One region of the Synechococcus sp. GEYO genome, then DNA from elsewhere that is predicted to be linked to it. Evidence: predicted binding sites of a transcription regulator. Region 1 holds the regulator's gene; each other region holds the start of a gene.
The links. The regulator NtcA, encoded in region 1, controls nitrogen genes in cyanobacteria. The targets are predictions, from matches to a motif close to GTANCNNNNGNTAC.

Region 1 (4,157 bases):
GCAGTCTCTGGTGCAATCGACAAGGACCAGGCCGCACTTGTTGCGCCCTGGGTCAACCGAGACGATCCGGTTCATGGACTCTCTTCCTCAAGCGTGGATGTTGGGCGCAGTGGGCGGCTTGGACGCAGCTCGATGGCAATGGGATCAGCGGTTTCACTACGCCGCACCGCAATTGCCTCGAGATCAACCCGTCCACCGCTGCGCTTGGTCAGCTCCCGAGCGAGCCTGTTGACGGCGTTGGTATCAAATTGAAGGCCTTGACTCAGGGACCCTCTTCGTCGCACCTCCGACAGAGTCGACGCCAGCAGAAGGTTGATGAGGTTTCGCACCGCTTCTGGATTCGTGTCCTGGCTGGCAAGAGTGGTTTTGGCCAGAACTTCTCCCTCAATGGTGATGGCCACATTGGGACGTACATCCGGGAAGGCGTACACCACGCTCTCACCGCGCAACACATTGGCCGCTGAGCGCAGTAGCACCACCCAGGTGCCAGGCTTTCGGATGGCTTGTTCCAGCCTTTCAATGTCCTGGCGGGGTACGAGGATGATCTGACGATCAGGAGCCTGTTCGGGCAGAACCTTCTGAAAAGCCTGCAGATTGGCTTCCCGCAGCACCTGGTCAATCACTTGCCGGGCTTGATCAGGACGATCCAGCTTGAGCGTGACAGTGGCCAGCGGCTGGCCACTGCTGATGGCCACATCTCCACGTCGCAGCGCTATCAGGTTCTTCTCCAATTGCTGGAGCTCCGCTTCGCCTGAGCTGATGCGTTGACGCACTGCTCGAAGTTCATCATCCGTGCGTTGGATTTCCGCATCGCGGTTGCGCACGTCCTGGCTGAGTCTCTGCCGTTCTGCCTCAAGTCGGCGTGTCTGCTCCTGAAGGGGTTGAAGTGTGCTGCGCAGCTCCCCGGCTCGTGCCTGCGCATCCGCCAGGATCTTTCTGGCTTTGATTTCATCGGCCCGAGCCTCTTCGAGTTGCTGCCGTGCCTTGCGCTGAGCCTTGCGGCTTCCCTTCAGGTCTGAGCGGCTGCTGCGCAGGCGGGCTTCGAGGTCATTGAGTTCAAACAGACCAACGCGCAGCTGGCGGCTCACCAGCAGCATCAGCCCAAGCGACAAGGCACTAATCAGGCTCCCCGTGAGCACAGTGATCACCACCGCGGTTTGACGTGGGCGAAGACCGAAAAGGCTCAGCCGGGCTTTGCCGACCCTCGAACCCAGTCGGTCACCAAGAGTGGAGAGCACGCCCCCGAGGATCAGCAGGGAAAGCAGCAGCAGCCAGCCGGTCACGATGCGTCAAACATGCGGCAGGCCGCTGAGGTGCTGCCCATCTTCACCTGTCGCGGGGTTAACTGAAACGTTTGGCTAGTGCAATCGGATCCAGAACAGTGATCTTCTTGCGGTCAATTTCGACCAGCCCTGAATTGCGTAGATCGCCAAGTAGACGCGTGATCGTGACACGCGTGGATCCGATCGCTTCAGCGATGGCCTGATGAGACAAACGCAGGTCAATGGTGATGCCCTGGGGGCCAGGCATCCCGAAGTCTCTGCAGAGGACAAGCAGAAAACTCACCAACCGGGAGGACATGTCCCGGTGCGTGAGGGTTTCAATCATCGTCTCGGTCTGCAGAATTCGGCTGGAGAGACCCTGAAGTAAAAGCAATCCCACGCTGGTGTTCGCTTCGATCGCCTGGCGTACAGAGCTCGCTGGGGCTGTCACCATTTCCACTCTGGTGAAGGCCACGGAGTGATAAAACCGATCGGAGCGATGTCCGGTGAGCAGTGAGAGAACGCCAAACAGGCTGTTTTCTCTCAGCAGGGCAACGGTGATCTCTTCACCCGACTCATAAACCCTCGATAAACGCACAGCTCCTCGTCGGATCAGATAGACGCGCTCGGCCGGGTCTCCTGGGAAAAAGATGGTCTTGTTCCGTTCCACCATTTCGGTGCTGGCACCTTCCAGATCACGGATCACTTCCAGCAGGGTGCGGCTGGCAGGGTTGGGCGCATTGGTCAGGCTTGTTTCTGCAGAACGCCCAGGCTGGGGAGCAGTCCGACTAAAGCCGCGCATTACTTCGGCCATGACCAACGCATCAATGCGGGGAAGTTAAGGAGCGATGCGCGGTCACCCTGTAGCAACGAACACGGTTCTCCTGGCTCAGTCTTCATGGAGCGCATCCAGCTGTGCAGCCATGAGCTGCGTCAACCCTGGTTCGGCAAGGTCCAGAAGGCTGTTGAGCTGCTGGCGACTGAATGGTGCACCTTCGGCAGTGCCCTGCAACTCCAATAGGTCGCCGGAGTTGTTCATCACCACATTGAGATCCACATCTGCCCGACTGTCTTCGCTGTAGTCCAAGTCCAGCAGAGCATGCCCCTCGATCAGTCCCACAGAGACAGCCGCCACCTGGTTGATGACCGGATGAGTGCTGATGCGACCTTGTGCAACCAACCGCTCGCAGGCCTTTTGCAGGGCGAGCCATGCCCCCGTAATCGCTGCAGTCCGTGTTCCCGCATCCGCCTGAATCACATCGCAGTCGATCAGCAGGGTGTTCTCACCCAACGCCTTCATGTCGATTGCCGCGCGAAGACTGCGGCCGATCAGGCGCTGGATCTCCTGGGTACGTCCTGACAGTTTCATCAGTTCCCTGCGCTGGCGATCAGGGGTGGATCCCGGCAGCAGGCGATATTCAGCGCTGAGCCATCCCAGGCCCTGATCCCGTCGCCAGCGCGGGACGCCTTCTTCATGGCAGACGCTGCAGAGCACGGTGGTGCGTCCGGTGTGCACTATCACAGAGCTCAGAGCGAAGCCCATGGGATCCCAGTCGATCGAGAAGGACCTGAGGTCGGCGGGTTGGCGGCCATCGTTGCGCTGGGTCTCGTTCATGGGGAACCGGATCGGGATCTTGAGCCTGCCAGTTGGCGTAGAGACACCAGGGATGGTGTCAAAGGGATTGTGATTTGCGCTTTCGCCGCTAGATTCAAATTCCGCTGGGTCGATTCGATTCCAGTCACATGGAAGCGACCGAGATGACCGCCAGCCTGAGCCCAAGCCATCGACCCCGCCAGCAGAGCGGTGCCGATCATCGGGTTCTGAACCGTGCGGGTTTGCATCCTCTGCCATCGCTCCAGCCACAGCAGCCCCTGCATCTGGTGGCTCCAGAAGGGCAGTTGCATGTGCATACCGCCCCTTATCGAGGAAGTTTCGGGACAGTTTTGAGTCAAGCCTTGCGTTCTGCTGGGCTTGGTAGTCGTGTTGCAGTGATGCAGTTCCTCAAAGGTGGTGTGGCTCAGGGCCCTAATGCGGCGATCACTCTTTGCGATCGCATGGTCTGGATGAGACCTGCTGTGATGGGATGTCTTTCGGATCAGGCCAGCTCAGCAGACCCCACAACTGTGGATGCTGTCCAAGCGGTCTGGCAGATCTGTCGTCGCCACCTGGCTAGCGGCGATCTTGATCAGTTGGTTTTGGATGAACTTGGCTTGGCCATAGATCTCGGCTACCTCAACGAATCTGAGGTTCGTGAAGGCCTGGATGCACGTCCTGGTTCCATGGATGTGATCATCACAGGACCGTCGATTCCGGACTCTCTCATGGGATTAGCCGACCAAGTGACGGAACTGCGCAAAGGTTTCTGATGCTCAAAAATGACCGTTGGATCACTGAACAGGCTGCCGCTGGCATGCTCGAACCCTTCCAGAAAGGGTTGATTCGCCATCTCGACCCTGAGCAGAAGCTGGCACCTGTGCTCAGCTTCGGATGTTCCTCATATGGCTACGACCTGCGGTTGTCGCCTCAGGAATTTCTGATCTTCAAGCATGTTCCTGGAACTGTGATGAACCCCAAGCGGTTCAATCCTGGAAACCTTGAACCAACCGAGCTTCACCATGATGACGATGGTGACTATTTCATCCTTCCCGCTCATTCCTACGGCCTGGGAGTGGCTCTTGAAAAGATGAAAGTTCCGCCGAACATCACCGTGATCTGCCTTGGTAAGAGCACCTATGCGCGGCTAGGCATCATTGTGAACACCACACCGGCTGAAGCCAGCTGGGAAGGGCATCTCACGCTTGAATTCAGTAACAGTTCAGGAGCTGACTGCCGCATCTATGCCAATGAAGGCATCTGCCAGCTGTTGTTCTTTGAAGGCGATCCCTGCGACACCA
Region 2 (4,157 bases), on a different contig from region 1:
ACTGATTCTCGACTGGTGGGGAATCATCAAAGCCGATGTGGGCCTGAGAGACGGGCGCATCGTTGGCATTGGCAAAGCGGGTAACCCCGACACACAGCAAGGAGTCAACATCGTTGTAGGACCCGGCACCGAAGCGATTGCGGGCGAGGGACACATCCTCACAGCAGGTGGGATCGACACCCATATCCATTTCATCTGCCCCCAGCAGATTGAAACGGCGCTGGCCAGCGGCGTGACCACCCTGATGGGTGGAGGCACGGGTCCGGCAACCGGCACCAACGCCACCACATGCACCCCCGGAGCCTTCCACATCGGCAGGATGCTTCAGGCCGCCGAAGGGCTTCCAGTGAACTTGGGATTCTTCGGCAAGGGCAATGCCAGCACTCCCGAAGCCCTCGAAGAGCAGGTGCGTGCCGGAGCCTGCGGCCTCAAGCTCCATGAAGACTGGGGAACCACACCGGCCTCGATCGATGCCTGCCTTTCAGTGGCCGATCGGATGGATGTGCAGGTCTGCATTCACACCGACACGCTGAACGAAGCCGGTTTCGTTGAAGACACGATTGCCGCCATCAAAGGGCGAACGATTCACACCTTCCATACCGAGGGCGCAGGTGGTGGACATGCCCCGGACATCATCAAAATCTGCGGCGAAACCAACGTGCTGCCCAGCAGCACCAACCCCACTCGGCCTTACACCACCAACACGCTCGAGGAACACCTCGACATGCTGATGGTCTGCCACCATCTGGATCCAAAAATTCCCGAAGACGTGGCCTTTGCCGAGTCACGCATCCGCCGCGAAACGATTGCGGCAGAAGACATCCTTCACGACCTTGGTGCCTTCTCAATTATTGCCAGTGACTCCCAGGCGATGGGTCGTGTCGGCGAGGTAATCACCCGAACCTTCCAGACAGCGCACAAGATGAAAGTGCAGCGAGGCCCGCTGCCTGAAGACTCCAGCCGCAATGACAACCATCGACTGAAGCGATACATCGCCAAGGTGACCATCAATCCTGCACTCGCCCATGGCATCAGCAGCGAAGTGGGATCCATCGAAACCGGCAAGCTTGCTGATCTGGTGCTTTGGAAACCAGGCTTCTTCGGCATCCGACCTGAGCTGGTGATCAAGGGCGGCTCGATTGTCTGGGCTCAGATGGGTGATGCCAACGCTTCAATTCCCACCCCGGGCCCAGTGCACGGCCGCCCGATGTTTGGCGCCTACGGCAAAGCTCTCGCCCCCAGTTGCCTCACTTTCATGAGCGCTGCTGCGATGGATGCCGATCTCAAACAACAGTTGGGACTTGAACGAACTTGTGTGGCGGTCGCAGACACCCGCGGAGTCAGCAAAAGCTCCCTGAAGCTCAACTCCGCCCTGCCGAAGATGAGCGTCGACCCTCAGACCTATGAGGTGTTCGCTGATGGCCGGCTGCTCAGCTGCGAGCCCGCCGACGTGCTGCCACTCGCCCAGCGCTACCTCTTGTTGTGAATCATTCCCTGCTGGTGATTCAACACGTTGATCACGAGGGTCCTGATCGAATCCATGAACTCGCAATGCAACGAGGCATGAGCATCCAGACGATCCGTCCAGATCTCGGCGAGCTCCTACCCGACCCGGACAACACTCCAGACACCATTGCTGTGGTGCTTGGAGGACCGATGGGGGTGAACCAGCGCAACGACCCAAAGATGGATTGGCTTCGGCTTGAACTGGAGTGGCTGTCGCGCTGGCATCGGCAGAAAAAACCAGTGTTGGGGATCTGCCTGGGAGCCCAGCTGCTGGCTGTGGCGGCTGGAGGATCGGTGGAGCCGCTCAGCGTGGGAGAACCCCCTGCACCACTGAAGGAACTGGGGATTGGAGCCATCCACTGGCTAGTCAACCCCAGCGAAGAACCGCTGCTCCATGGCCTTGATCCCAGTGCACTGGTCCTGCACTGGCATGGCGACCGGATCCGACTCCCCAATGACGCCAGCTTGCTTGGTTCGTCGTTGCACTGCCCCGAGCAGGTGTTCAAAATCGACCGCCATGCCGTTGGCCTTCAGTGCCACCTCGAAATTTCGGGAGCAAACCTGGAGCGATGGATTCAAGCTGACGCCGCTTACATCGTTAGCGCAATGGGAAAGAACGGAGCCGATCAGCTTCGCAAAGACTGGAAGCGACTGGGCGGGCATCTGCAAAAGAGTGGAACCCAGTTGTTCACCAATTTGTTCAGACAGCTACAAAACATCAACAGCCACTGAATCCAAAACTTTTCGAAACTGGTATCAGCTTGAACACCAACACAACAATCCACCCAATCACAATCAATTTGTAGTCATCACTACACAACGTTCACTTCATCCTTGGGTGAAGCGCAGTACGACTCAGGCCATGGAACGGGGACCTGAGCTTGCTTCGGAGAACTGATCATGAGCACGCTTCTCTATCGCGGTCACACCTACGACCAGCGCAAAGAATGTGCGACAAAACCAGCTATCAAGCTCACTTATCGCCGGCAGGTCTATCAAGCACGCCACGCAGAGGCCAAGCGAGCAAGAGTCGAATTGAAATACCGAGGTGTCGCCTACATCCGCTGATTGGAGCTGATACAAGCCGTCCTCGCTGAAGATGACTTGTAAAAATCTGACTTAAGCCGCTTGAGGCAGGGGTCTGACCCCATGCAGTTGGGGTTTAGCAGCCGACGTCGTCGCTGCCATCAGCGATGGGATCCGCGCGCTGTTGTAGATGCGGAATTCATGCTCCAGAGACACTCCAGGCTTTCGAACAGCCTGGTTCAACACCACAGAGCCATCAGGATCAGAGATGGATCGGTGAAACGTGCGCGGAGGAATACGCAGGATGTCGCCACCACTTTCAAGCCGAACAATGTGAAACGGCTGCTCCCAGAGCAGATTCACCAAATAAAACGTTCGTCCGCCACTGGCGGCCAAAAGATTGTCTTCCTGATTGGGATGCATATAAAACTGCCAGGCCCCTGTTTCGGGGTCATCCGGTGGGCTCACGGCAGGGCCGGAGTGAATCACCAGGTCACGGGCATTGGACGTCTCAACCGTGACGTCAAAGAAATGCACAGAAGGCGTGTCGCGAAACCGCTCGAAAGACAACAGTTCGAACATCACCGATGGGCCGAGTCATGACCCGAATACTTAATTGTTTTTACCGAGACTTCTCGGCTCAAACGGTGCCTTCGGTAACGGTTCAGCCACCTAAGTAAGCCATTTCCGCGTGAGGTGGCGCGCCTGAAGCAGCCCTGCCCTCTTCGCTGTAATGGTCAAGTCTCCGCTGCCAGAGATTACAGATCGCTCGCTCCAGGTCATCGTCACTCGTCAAAGCCGGTTTCAGATCCGTTCCTCGAGCTGCAAACAAACAAGTGAAGGCTTGTCCGTCAGCGGTGATGCGCAGTCGATTGCAGTCTCCGCAAAACGGCTCACTGATGGAGGCGATCACACCAATGGCAGCGACCCCATCGCGATAACGCCAACGAAGGGCAGTACCACCAGGTGATCGACCGAGTGACGACAACGGCCATTGGCGGCTGATGCGATCGACCATCACGGCTGCAGGCAAAACCTGCTCCATGGCCCAACCGTTGCGATTGCCCACATCCATGTATTCGATCAAACGCAGCTCCAGCCGTTGCTGACGCGCCAACATTGCTAGAGGAATCAACTGATCGTCGTTCACGCCCCGCTGGATCACCGCATTGAGCTTCAAAGCGCCAACAGCGGGGTCAAATCCGGCCGAACGAGCCGCCTCGAGTCCCGCCAGCACCTGCTGAATCAAACGGTTTCCAGCCGATTCCCCACCGCGCAGGCCAGCCATGCGCGCCACCACCTCACCCTCGACCGCATCAAGACTGATGGTGATCCGTTCGAGGCCAGCTGCACGAAGAGCACGGGCCCGTTCCTGCGTCAGCAAGACTCCGTTGCTGGTGAGTGCCACCTGCCGCAGACCCTGCAGAGGATTGCCAGGAGTGGCACGCCCCAAGGCAACCTGCTCCAGCAGCGGGAGCAGCCGATCGCTCAGTAACGGTTCGCCTCCAGTGAGCCGCAGGGTGTGGGCCCCCAACCGGGAAGCAACCCGGATCAGTCGCAATTGCTGCTTAAGGCTGAGCAGACCTGGGGGATCCACAGCATCGGGGCAGCAATAAGGACAGGCC
Region 3 (4,157 bases), on a different contig from region 1:
CAACTGAGGCGATTCAAACGGTTGACCATTGCATCGGACGGTTGCTCGATGCCGTGGGACGCATGGGAGGAACGATGATCATCACTGCAGACCATGGCAACGCCGAGCGAATGCAAGGCGATGACGGTCAAGCCTGGACGGCCCACACCACCAATCCTGTGCCATTGATCCTCGTGGAGGGAGAACGCAGAAAACTGCGCGGCATGGGCAATGCAATCCGCCTGCGGGATAACGGCGGGCTGGCCGACATCGCACCCACCCTTCTGCAGCTGCTCGATCTCGAGAAACCCGATGCCATGACCGGCAGCACCCTGATCGAACCAATCGAGACACCTGTGCCCTCCACCGCTCGCCTGCCACAACCGGTCTGATCGGCTCGGACATAAGATCTGCCCATGATTACTACCGTTCTTTCCTGGATCTGGATCGGCAGCGGCCTTTTGCTGATCCTGTTTGTGCTGCTGCACAGCCCCAAGGGTGATGGCATGGGTGGGCTCGCCGCCAGTGGTAGTACGTCGTTTACCAGTGCCAGCAGCGCTGAAGCGACTCTCAACCGCATCACCTGGACCACCCTGGCCATCTTTCTGACGCTGGCTGTGATCCTGAGTGCCGGCTGGCTGAACTAAATCAGCCGGGCCGACAACAACAGGTCCAAGCGGATCGCGACTTAATGAAATTGGGGAGAACCAATCCTTTCCGGATAGGCCTCTTCACCGTGCTCACGGACATCAACGCCAAGGTTTTCAGACTCTTCCGTCACTCGGAACGGAAGGCCAAGACCTCTTAAGACTGCTGCGATCAGCAGCGTCCCAAGGGCCGCCAACCCATAGGCCACAAGCACAACCTGAAACTGATCAACAATCAAGCCAACTCTGCCCTTCTCAGCAAAAACCTGCGCTGCGGGGTGAGTGGCGATCAGCTCAGTACTAGCGAAGACACCGGTCAGAATCGCGCCGACTGTGCCACCGACACCGTGGACGGCAAAGGTGTCGAGGGAATCATCAAAACGCAGCGAAACCTTGAGCTGCACAGAGCAATAACAAAGCAGACCAGTGATCGCACCGATCGCCATCCCAGCAGCTGGCGTCACAAACCCAGCCGCAGGGGTGATGCCCACCAGACCGGCCACAGCCCCGGTCGCCATACCGACAGCAGTGGGCTTGCCATCACGCCATGTCTCGATCAATGACCAAGCGACCAAGCCAGTTGCTGCAGAGATATGCGTCGTAGTGAAGGGGAGTTCCGCACCACTGACACTCAGCTGACTGCCGCCGTTGAAACCGAACCAGCCAAACCAGAGCAGACCAGTGCCGAGCAAGATCTGAGTCACATCGTGAGGTGGGCGCACCGAATTGGGCCACTGCTTGCGCCAGCCAACAAGGCCAGCAAGCAAGAGAGCAGAAACACCAGAGCTGATATGCACCACCGTGCCTCCAGCGAAATCAAGGTCTTTCCCAAGGCAACCACCTCCCCAGACCATATGGGCAAGAGGGGCATACACCACCAGGAGCCAAACAGGGGTGAAGACGCACCAGAAGCGAAAACTGATCCTCTCCACCAAGGCCCCTGAAATTAGAGCCGGAGTGATGATCGCGAACATGCCCTGAAAGAGAGCGAAGCTGAGGCCAGGTATCGCCAGGCCAGGCCAAATGTCAGGGACGTTCTCCAACATGGCGAAGGAGAAGGGATTACCAATGACGGCATTCAGAGCTCCGCCGTCGGAGAAGGCAAGACTGAATCCGAAGCTGACCCACACCAGCGTGGCGATGCCCATCATCACGAAGCTCATCGCCATCGTGTTGAGCACATTGCGAGCCTGAACGAATCCTCCGTAGAAAAACGCCAATCCAGGAGTCATCAGCAGCACAAGTGCCGCCGAGGTGAGGATCAGAGTGTTGTCGGCAGCCGAAAGTGAGGCATCACCTGCGTAAGCAGGCAGCAGGGCAGAACTCAGCAGCTGAAATGCTGGAACCACCAGAAGGGCGATCAAAAATCGCCTCAGACGAGGCTGAAACACGTGTTTTCAGTAACCCTCGATACCATTTCAGACCCTCTGCGCCAAAAACTGTTCACTGCGAACATTTTGAGGAGCAGAGGATTGGAGGCGTCCAGAACCGAGACGTCGACAAAAGCGCCACGGGCCGCCTGAATTCAATCCCGAGCTAACAACAAAAAAGCCCCGCAATAGCGGGGCCTAACAAGCCGCCGAGGCGGCTTTGATCGAGAAGCTGCGACTCAGTAGTCGAAATCGCCACCGCCCATGCCGCCACCGGCTGGTGCGGCGTCTTTTTTCTCGGGCATGTCTGCAACGATGCATTCGGTGGTCAGCACCATGCCTGCGATTGACGCAGCGTTCTGGAGACCGGAACGCGTCACCTTGGCGGGATCGACAATGCCGGCAGCCAGCATGTCGACATAGTCACCGTTGGCCGCGTTGTAGCCATCGTTGAAGTTCTTGGCCTTCACGTTTTCAGCCACAACAGCACCGTTGACGCCTGCGTTCTCAGCGATGCGCATCAGTGGTGCAGTCAGAGCTGCAGCCACAATGTTGGCTCCGATCAGCTCCTCTCCCTCCAGGCTGGACGATGCCCACTGCTCGAGTGTGGGAGCCAGGTGAGCCAGGGTGGTGCCACCTCCAGGAACGATGCCTTCTTCAACAGCAGCCTTGGTCGCGTTGATGGCATCCTCAAGCCGAAGCTTCTTGTCCTTCATCTCGGTTTCGGTGGCAGCACCCACCTTCACCACGGCAACACCACCGGCGAGCTTGGCAAGTCGCTCCTGAAGTTTCTCCTTGTCGTACGTGGACTCGGTTTCGTCCATCTGCTTACGGATCTGCTCACAACGCGCTTTCACGGCAACATCATTGCCTTCGGCCACGATCGTGGTGGTGTCCTTGTTGATGGTCACGCGACGCGCAGTGCCAAGCATCTCGATCTTGGCGTTCTCAAGCTTCAGACCGGCGTCTTCGGTGATCAATTGACCATTGGTCAGCACAGCCATGTCTTCCAGCATGGCTTTGCGTCGGTCACCAAAACCTGGAGCCTTCACCGCAGCCACGTTCAGGACACCGCGCAGACGGTTCACCACCAAAGTGGCAAGAGCTTCCTTCTCAATGTCCTCAGCGATGATCAGTAGAGGCTTGCCAGTGCGAGCAATCTGCTCGAGCACGGGCACGAGATCCTGCACGAGGCCGATCTTTTTGTCGGTGAGCAAAATGTAGGGCTCGTCCAGGACGGCTTCCATTCGCTCAGTGTCGGTGGCGAAATAGGGAGAGATGTACCCCTTGTCAAAGCGCATTCCCTCGGTGACCTCCAGCTCAGTGGTCATCGACTTGCCCTCTTCCAGGGAAATCACGCCCTCCTTGCCAACTTTGTCCATGGCGTCGGCGATCATCCGACCCACTTCCTCGTCGTTACCAGCGGAAATGGTGCCCACCTGGGCGATGGCATTGCTATCGGCAATCGGCTTGGCGTTTTCTTTGATCTTTTCGACCAGAAAATCCGATGCTTTGTCGATGCCCTTTTTCAGGGTGATGGCATTGGCTCCGGCAGCAACGTTGCGCAGGCCAGCCTTGACCATGGCATGGGCAAGAACGGTCGCAGTGGTGGTGCCGTCACCGGCTGCGTCGTTAGTCTTGGATGCAGCCTGACGAATCAGAGCAACACCAGTGTTCTCGATGTGGTCTTCGAGTTCGATCTCTTTGGCGATGGTGACGCCGTCATTGATGATCTGGGGAGCACCGAACTTCTTTTCAAGAACAACGTTGCGACCTTTGGGCCCGAGAGTCACAGCAACGGACTCGGCCAGGATGTCAATGCCCTTTTCAAGAGCGCGGCGAGCGTTCTCGTTGTAAATGATGCGCTTGGCCATGGGGGCGGAAATGGATGGAAAGGAATAGATGGTGACTACCGACCTGTCTCAGGCGTGTGGCAGTCAGGAGCCGGTCAGTTGACGATGGCGAGAATGTCCTTCTCGGAAAGGAGCACGAACTCATCGCTTCCGAGCTTGATGTCGGTGCCTGCGTACTTGCTGTAGAGGACCTTGTCGCCGACGCCCACTTCAGGAGACTGGCGGGAACCGTCGTCGTTGCGCTTACCAGGGCCAACTTGAACAACTTCGCCCACTTGAGGCTTTTCCTTCGCGGTGTCGGGGAGCAG

Region 2: a site for NtcA is predicted at 2,309-2,322, ahead of DXY37_RS06190 (DUF4278 domain-containing protein). Genes of this name have one in related genera too.
Region 3: a site for NtcA is predicted at 2,027-2,040, ahead of DXY37_RS04560 (ammonium transporter). Genes of this name have one in related genera too.

What each region holds. Positions count from the first base shown of each region.
Region 1 covers NZ_UCNL01000013.1:36,424-40,580, reverse strand. The annotation lists gene DXY37_RS12100 (resolvase) at 1-75, opposite strand, end outside; gene DXY37_RS12095 (DUF3084 domain-containing protein) at 72-1,283, opposite strand; gene ntcA (global nitrogen regulator NtcA) at 1,342-2,076, opposite strand; gene rph (ribonuclease PH) at 2,152-2,877, opposite strand; gene DXY37_RS12080 (cob(I)yrinic acid a,c-diamide adenosyltransferase) at 3,021-3,629, shown strand; gene dcd (dCTP deaminase) at 3,629-4,157, shown strand, end outside.
Region 2 covers NZ_UCNL01000007.1:228,335-232,491, forward strand. The annotation lists gene ureC (urease subunit alpha) at 1-1,486, shown strand, start outside; gene DXY37_RS06185 (type 1 glutamine amidotransferase) at 1,483-2,238, shown strand; gene DXY37_RS06190 (DUF4278 domain-containing protein) at 2,407-2,574, shown strand; gene DXY37_RS06195 (redox protein) at 2,626-3,114, opposite strand; gene DXY37_RS06200 (GTP 3',8-cyclase MoaA) at 3,197-4,157, opposite strand, start outside.
Region 3 covers NZ_UCNL01000006.1:85,970-90,126, forward strand. The annotation lists gene gpmI (2,3-bisphosphoglycerate-independent phosphoglycerate mutase) at 1-371, shown strand, start outside; gene secG (preprotein translocase subunit SecG) at 396-626, shown strand; gene DXY37_RS04560 (ammonium transporter) at 668-2,017, opposite strand; gene groL (chaperonin GroEL) at 2,236-3,870, opposite strand; gene groES (co-chaperone GroES) at 3,945-4,157, opposite strand, start outside.